Linked DNA regions of Marinobacterium aestuarii. Each later gene encodes a partner of the first gene's protein in a complex. Links are inferred from orthologs where the notes say so. Each region holds a gene or a part of one and is shown on either strand. Other genes may lie near its edges.

Region 1 (4,090 bases):
CGACATCACCGGACAGCAGCGCGGCGACGCGGGTCGGTGCCTCCTTGATCGGAGTCAGTACTATATGGTCGACGTTGCCCGGCGACTGCGTATCCCAGTAATCCGGGTTGCGGTCAAACTCTACCTTCACGCCCTGCTCGCGGCTGCTGATGGTATAGGGACCGGTGCCAGACAGGTGGCTGGATGCAAAGGAATCGCCGTGCTTGACCAGCAGGTCCTTGGGCTTGCCGTTTTCGTCGGTACCGCTGTAAAAGGCGCTGTCCATTGGGAACAGGTAGGTGGCGTTGTTCAGCACCAGCGGGAAAGGCTTGTGGGTCACCAGGTCGATGGTGTAGTCGTCAACCGCCTTCACTTCCTTGAACGGCCCGAAGATGCTCTTGAAGTCGGCGGACTCCTTCAGACGATTGAAGGTAAAGACCACGTCCTTGGCAGTCATCGCGTTGCCGCTGTGGAATTTCACGCCCTGGCGCAGGTGAAAGCGCATCGTCAGGTCATCCACGCGTTCCCAGCTTTCAGCCAGACGGGCCTCGAAGCCCAGATCCCTGGACCAGCGCACCAGCGGGTCGAACGTCATGTGGGACAGCTGCAGGGTACCGCCGGAGAGCTGCTCGTGCGGATCCAGCGATACCGGGTCGGCATCGTAGGCCATTTTGAGGGTCGCGGCCTGAGCGCTCATCAGCCCCAGGCTCAGCATGGCGCCGGCCAGAATCGAAACGGTCTTATTCATCGTGTATTCCGTATTTATTGTTGTGTCGTAAAGCTGTTAAACGCGTTCAAGACTAGACGATAGGCTGCGCAGCACCAATCGAAATACCGACTAGGCCTATACGCCATACGCATACTCATGCGTATGGCGTATCAGGGTCCAATGAGTGAACCGATAGCACTAAAAGCAGGAGACATCGAAGTGACACTTGACCAGGGTGCAATATCACCGATCATGCCTGTTCCTGGGTTTTGGCATCCTGCGTCGCTCAACCTCCTGCCTCCCTGCAATCGTGCACATCAGCGTGCGCGCTGGATGACCAACCCCGCGGGTTGACAGCCATTGCCCTAAACGCAAAAACCCCGACATAAGTCGGGGTTTTAGCGTGCGACCCGCCTGGCGGCGGGTCAAGGGAGCCTGGGCAGGCTGCTTACATCATGCCGCCCATGCCACCCATTCCACCCATGCCACCCATATCAGGCATGGACGGCTTGTCTTCCGGGTGATCAGCGATCATGGCTTCGGTGGTGATCATCAGACCGGCAACAGATGCCGCCGCCTGCAGCGCAGAACGTGTCACCTTGGCCGGATCCAGGATACCCATTTCCAGCATGTCGCCGTATTCGCCAGTACCCGCGTTGTAACCGAAGGCGCCAGTACCTGCACGAACCTTGGAGACAACCACGGAACCTTCTTCGCCGGCGTTCTCAACGATCTGGCGCAGCGGAGCTTCCATGGCGCGGAAGGCCAGTTCGATACCGACAGTCTGGTCGTGGTTGATGCCTTCCAGGCCCTGTACGTTGGACAGAGCGCGGATCAGTGCAACACCGCCGCCAGGAACCACGCCTTCTTCAACGGCCGCACGGGTTGCGTGCAGGGCGTCTTCAACGCGGGCTTTCTTCTCTTTCATTTCAGTTTCGGTGGCAGCACCGACCTTGATAACGGCTACGCCGCCGGCCAGCTTGGCAACACGTTCCTGCAGTTTTTCGCGGTCGTAATCAGAAGACGTTTCTTCGATCTGAGCGCGGATCTGCTGTACGCGAGCCTGGATATCAGTGGCTTCACCAATACCGTCAACGATGACGGTGTTTTCCTTGGTGATGTTGATGCGCTTGGCCTGACCCAGCTGTTCCAGCGTGGCGGTTTCAAGGCTCAGACCCACTTCTTCAGCGATCACGGTGGCGCCGGTCAGGACAGCGATGTCTTCCAGCATGGCCTTGCGACGGTCACCAAAGCCCGGTGCCTTGACGGCAGCAACCTTGACGATACCGCGCATGTTGTTGACAACCAGAGTTGCCAGCGCTTCGCCTTCAACGTCTTCTGCAATAATCAGCAGCGGACGGGAAGACTTGGCAACCTGCTCCAGAGTCGGCAGCAGATCACGGATGTTGGAGATTTTCTTGTCGAACAGCAGGATGTAAGGGTGATCCAGGTCGATCGACATGTTTTCCTGGTTGTTGATGAAGTACGGCGACAGGTAACCGCGGTCAAACTGCATGCCTTCAACAACGTCCAGCTCGTTCTGCAGGCTGGTGCCTTCTTCAACGGTGATGACGCCTTCCTTGCCAACGCGCTCCATTGCCTTGGCAATCAGCTCGCCAACATCGGTGTCGGAGTTGGCAGAGATGGAACCGACCTGGGAGATGGCCTTGGAGTCTGTGCAGGGCACAGCCATTTTGCGCAGTTCTTCAACAACGGCAATAGTGGCCTTGTCGATACCGCGTTTCAGGTCCATCGGGTTCATGCCGGCAGCAACGGATTTCAGACCTTCGTTGACGATCGCCTGAGCCAGAACAGTTGCAGTGGTAGTACCGTCACCGGCAACGTCGCTGGCCTGGGAAGCGACTTCCTTGACCATCTGCGCGCCCATGTTTTCGAAGCGGTCTTTCAGCTCGATTTCCTTGGCAACGGATACACCGTCTTTGGTGACCAGCGGCGAGCCAAAGGATTTTTCCAGTACCACGTTGCGGCCTTTAGGGCCCAGGGTCGTTTTTACAGCGTCAGCCAGGATGTTGACACCCTTGAGCATGCGTTTGCGTGCATCATCACCAAAACGTACGTCTTTTGCAGCCATTGTCTGTTAATCCTATACAAAGCGTTATAAATCGGAAATCAACGGGGTCAAGCAGGCCAATCAGCCTTCGACCACACCAAAGATTTCGCTTTCGTTCATGATCAGCAGCTCTTCGCCGTCAAGCTTGACAACGTTGCTACCGGAGTACTGGCCAAACAGAACGACGTCACCTTCTTTAACGGTCAGTGCTTTCACATCACCGTTGTTCAGCGTGCGCCCTTCACCCACTGCAATTACAGTTCCACGGTTCGGCTTTTCTGCAGCAGAACCCGGCAGAACGATACCGCCAGCGCTGGTGGTTTCTTCTTCACTGCGACGAACTACAACTCGGTCGTGAAGCGGACGAATTTTCATCTGTTCTACTCTCCTGATCTTATTAGGATCCAAAGCTATTGTTTACAGAGAAAGGACAACAGGCCATCTGCTGCCCCAGATACTGGATGTTCAGGATAATGGGGGCGGGGAAATGCATTTCAACAGCACCAGCAAAAAAATTTGAAAAATTTCTGCCCTGCATCCTCTGCCCTGCAGCCCAAAGCCCCGCACTCACCAGCCCCCGAAAGCAGGGGCCAGAGCCCCAACGACAACAGGCGCCAGCGGCGCCTGTATAAGGAAGGACGAAAACATGGGGTCACCCGTAGTGACTGGAGAGCCGCTGTGCTGGAGTCGCTTAGTCGTCTTCGCGGCGGTACTCGCCATCGATGGTATCACCCTTGCCATCGACACGGGGGTCGGGCCGGGAGTTGCCCGGCCCCGGTGGAACCTCGGGGCCCTCAAAGGGAGAACGACGGTGGGACGCCGCCACCAGGGTAAAACGACTCACCAGCGCTTTTGACAGCAGCTGGCGGGTAAAGGGAATCAGGCAGCAGAAGCCGATAACATCGGTAAAAAAGCCCGGCGTGATCAGCAGCGCACCGCCCACGGCCAGCACCAGCCCCTCGATCATTTCACCGGCGGGCATCTCGCCGGCGTTGATCTTCTGCTGCGCCCGCGCCAGCGTCGACAGCCCCTGATAGCGCAGCATATTGACGCCGATAAAGGCCGACAGCAGCACCAGCCCCACGGTATACCAGGCACCGATGGCCTGACCGACGTTAATCAGCAGGGTAATTTCGATAATTGGGATGATGATAAAAAGCAGAAAAAGAAACCGCATTGCCATAGTCCGAAATGATTTTCCTCATCACACCAGATGATGGCTGGATCCGCAACTTAAATGCCCTCGCGCGGGTATTTGTGTCGCCAAGGCAAAATGCTGCAGCCAAATTAGACCAAAGTATAAGAAAATTTTTCCCACAAATAGGGATAAA
Region 2 (2,854 bases), 990 kb from region 1 along the record:
GCCATCACCCATGAAGGTGTAGGTGTAGTGATCGATGATGTCGTGACCGTCGCGGTTGAACTGCGCCGCCAGCGTCTTCTCGGCGATGGCAAAGCCCACGGCATTGGACACGCCCTGGCCCAGCGGGCCTGTGGTGGTTTCAACACCCGGGCAGTAACCGTATTCGGGGTGACCGGCGGTTTTGGAATGCAGCTGACGGAAGTTTTTAATGTCGTCGATGCTGACGTCATAACCGCTCAGGTGCAGCAGCGAGTAAACCAGCATGGAACCGTGACCGTTGGACAGCACGAAGCGGTCGCGGTCGAACCACTGCGGGTTGGTGGGGCTGTGTTTCAGGAAGTCGTTCCAAAGCACTTCGGCGATATCCGCCATGCCCATGGGCGCTCCGGGGTGGCCGGACTTCGCTTTCTGGACGGCATCCATACTCAGCGCACGAATGGCGTTGGCAAGTTCTCTGCGAGAGGACATTAAAACAACTCCTGGGATTTTAACCCGAACAAGTAAGAGTGTGGAGGACTGAAAATTTGAAAGGCGTAATTTTCGCTTAGTTGCCCTCCGGCATCAAATGGGAATCGATCTTTTTTGCACCTGAATGAGGTAATTTCATATGAATTAGGGAAAATTTCATTAAAAACGCCGGCATTCGTCATGCATTTTGCATCCATCGCCGGTAAAATGCGCGCAATTATGAAATCGCCTGGCCGGTCTGGCACGGGTTCCTTATTAGTTATACCCCTGAAAAGAGGATGCATAGCGCAGATGAGCGAATACGGCTTGTTCACTTCCGAATCCGTGTCTGAAGGCCATCCAGACAAGATTGCGGACCAGATTTCCGACGCAGTACTTGATGCCATCATTGCCGAAGACAAGTACGCCCGTGTGGCCTGCGAAACCATGGTCAAAACCGGTGTTGCCATAGTGTCCGGCGAGATCAGCACCAATGCCTGGATCGATCTGGAGAAACTCGTCCGTGACGTAATCTGCAAGATCGGCTACACCTCCTCCGAGGTCGGCTACGACGGCGAAACCTGTGGTGTTATCAACATCATCGGCAAGCAGTCCATCGATATCGCCCAGGGTGTTGACCGCTCACGCCCCGAAGATCAGGGCGCCGGTGACCAGGGTCTGATGTTCGGCTATGCCTCCAATGACACAGATGTGCTGATGCCGGCACCTATCACCTACGCCCACCGTCTGGTTGAGCGTCAGGCCGAAGCGCGCCGTTCGGGCCTGCTGCCCTGGCTGCGTCCGGATGCCAAGTCCCAGATCACTTTCCGTTACGAAAACGGCAAGCCCTGCGGTATAGACGCTGTTGTACTCTCGACCCAGCACAACCCGGAAGTTCACCAGAACGACCTGCGTGAAGCCGTGATGGAACTGATCATCAAGCACGTGCTGCCGGCCGAATGGATCAGCAAGGACACCAAGTTCCACATCAACCCGACCGGCAAGTTCGTTATCGGCGGCCCAGTGGGCGATTGCGGCCTGACCGGACGCAAGATCATCGTTGACACTTACGGCGGCATGGCCCGTCACGGTGGCGGTGCCTTCTCCGGCAAGGACCCGTCCAAGGTTGACCGTTCCGCCGCCTATGCCGGCCGCTACGTCGCCAAGAACATTGTGGCTGCAGGCCTGGCCGACCGCTGCGAGATTCAGGTGTCCTACGCCATAGGTGTGGCTGAGCCAACCTCTGTTGCCATCAACACCTTTGGCACCGGCAAGATCTCCGATGACAAGATCATCCAGCTGATAAACGCGCACTTCGACCTGCGTCCGTTCGCTATCACCCGCATGCTTGATCTGCTGCACCCGATGTACCTGGCCACCGCGGCCTACGGTCACTTCGGTCGCGACCCCTACGAAATGACGGTGGGCAACGATACCTTCACCGCCTTCACCTGGGAACGTACCGACAAGGCCGACGCCCTGCGCGCCGACGCCGGTATCTGATCCAGATCCTGCGCCTAAGGCGTCGAATCAAAAAAGGGCTGCCATTGGCAGCCCTTTTTTGTACAGGGATGTACTTATCCTGCGGGTACAGGATGTACGAGAGCAGGGTTTATGTTCAGGACGAACGGTCCCTGAAAACTGCTCCTGCGTTTTCAGGATTAGCGCCATCCCTGGCGGTCATGCCGCGGGCACATGGATGTGCATGAGCGGCAATGTTCAGGACGAACGGTTACTTGGGTAATTCGCCTTCAACGCCCTGGACGTAATAGCCCATGGACAGCATGTCCTTGTCGGCCAGTACTTCACCCTCTGCCACCACTATCTCCCCTGCCTGATTCGTCAGAGGACCGGCGAAAGGATGGAGCTTGCCATCGACAATCTGCTGCTTGAGATCCATCACCAGCTGCTGTACATCAGCCGGTACCGCATCGTTCATGGGTGCTATATCCACATAACCTGCCGCCAGACCCTCCCAGACATCCTCAGCCTTCCAGCTACCGTCGATCACGGCACGGGCCTTGGCTTCGTACAGTGGTCCCCAATTGAACACAGCCGCACTCAGGTGTGCATTCTTGCCGTAGAGCGACATGTCGGAGTTGTACCCAAAGGCGTAGACACCCTTGGCTTCAGCCGCCTGGATCGGGCCCGCTGAATCCGTGTGCTGACTGATAACGTCGGCGCCCTGCAGAATCAGGCTTTCCGCCGCTTCCAGCTCCTTGGCGGGGTCATACCAGGAGCTGACCCAGACCACCTTCACGGTGGCGTCGGGGTTAACACTGCGCAGCCCCTGGGTGAAGGCATTGATGCCGCGCACCACTTCGGGAATCGGGAATGAGCCGACATAACCCACCACATTGCTCTTGGTCATCTTGCCGGCAATCACACCTGTGAGATAGCGCGACTC

What was found. Proteins that work in one complex are often made in the same cells at the same time.
Region 2: the proteins of groL (region 1) and metK are in contact, whole or in part, in a cryo-EM structure (PDB 8P4O), measured with the Escherichia coli proteins. The link is inferred for Marinobacterium aestuarii from one-to-one orthologs.

What each region holds. Positions count from the first base shown.
Region 1 is NZ_CP015839.1:1,337,923-1,342,012, reverse strand. The notes cover bases 459-3,444. They hold groL (chaperonin GroEL), read right to left. Parts: upstream 2,781-3,444; coding sequence 1,137-2,780; downstream 459-1,136. Other genes in these bases: A8C75_RS05945 (co-chaperone GroES), read right to left, coding at 2,841-3,134; A8C75_RS05955 (ABC transporter substrate-binding protein), read right to left, coding at 459-727. Also shown: more of A8C75_RS05955, read right to left, coding at 1-458; A8C75_RS05940 (FxsA family protein), read right to left, coding at 3,451-3,936.
Region 2 is NZ_CP015839.1:343,657-346,510, reverse strand. It holds metK (methionine adenosyltransferase), read left to right. Parts: upstream 1-759; coding sequence 760-1,950; downstream 1,951-2,854. Other genes in the region: A8C75_RS01500 (BMP family ABC transporter substrate-binding protein), read right to left, coding at 2,180-2,854; tkt (transketolase), read right to left, coding at 1-468. UniProt on the Escherichia coli protein: Catalyzes the formation of S-adenosylmethionine (AdoMet) from methionine and ATP.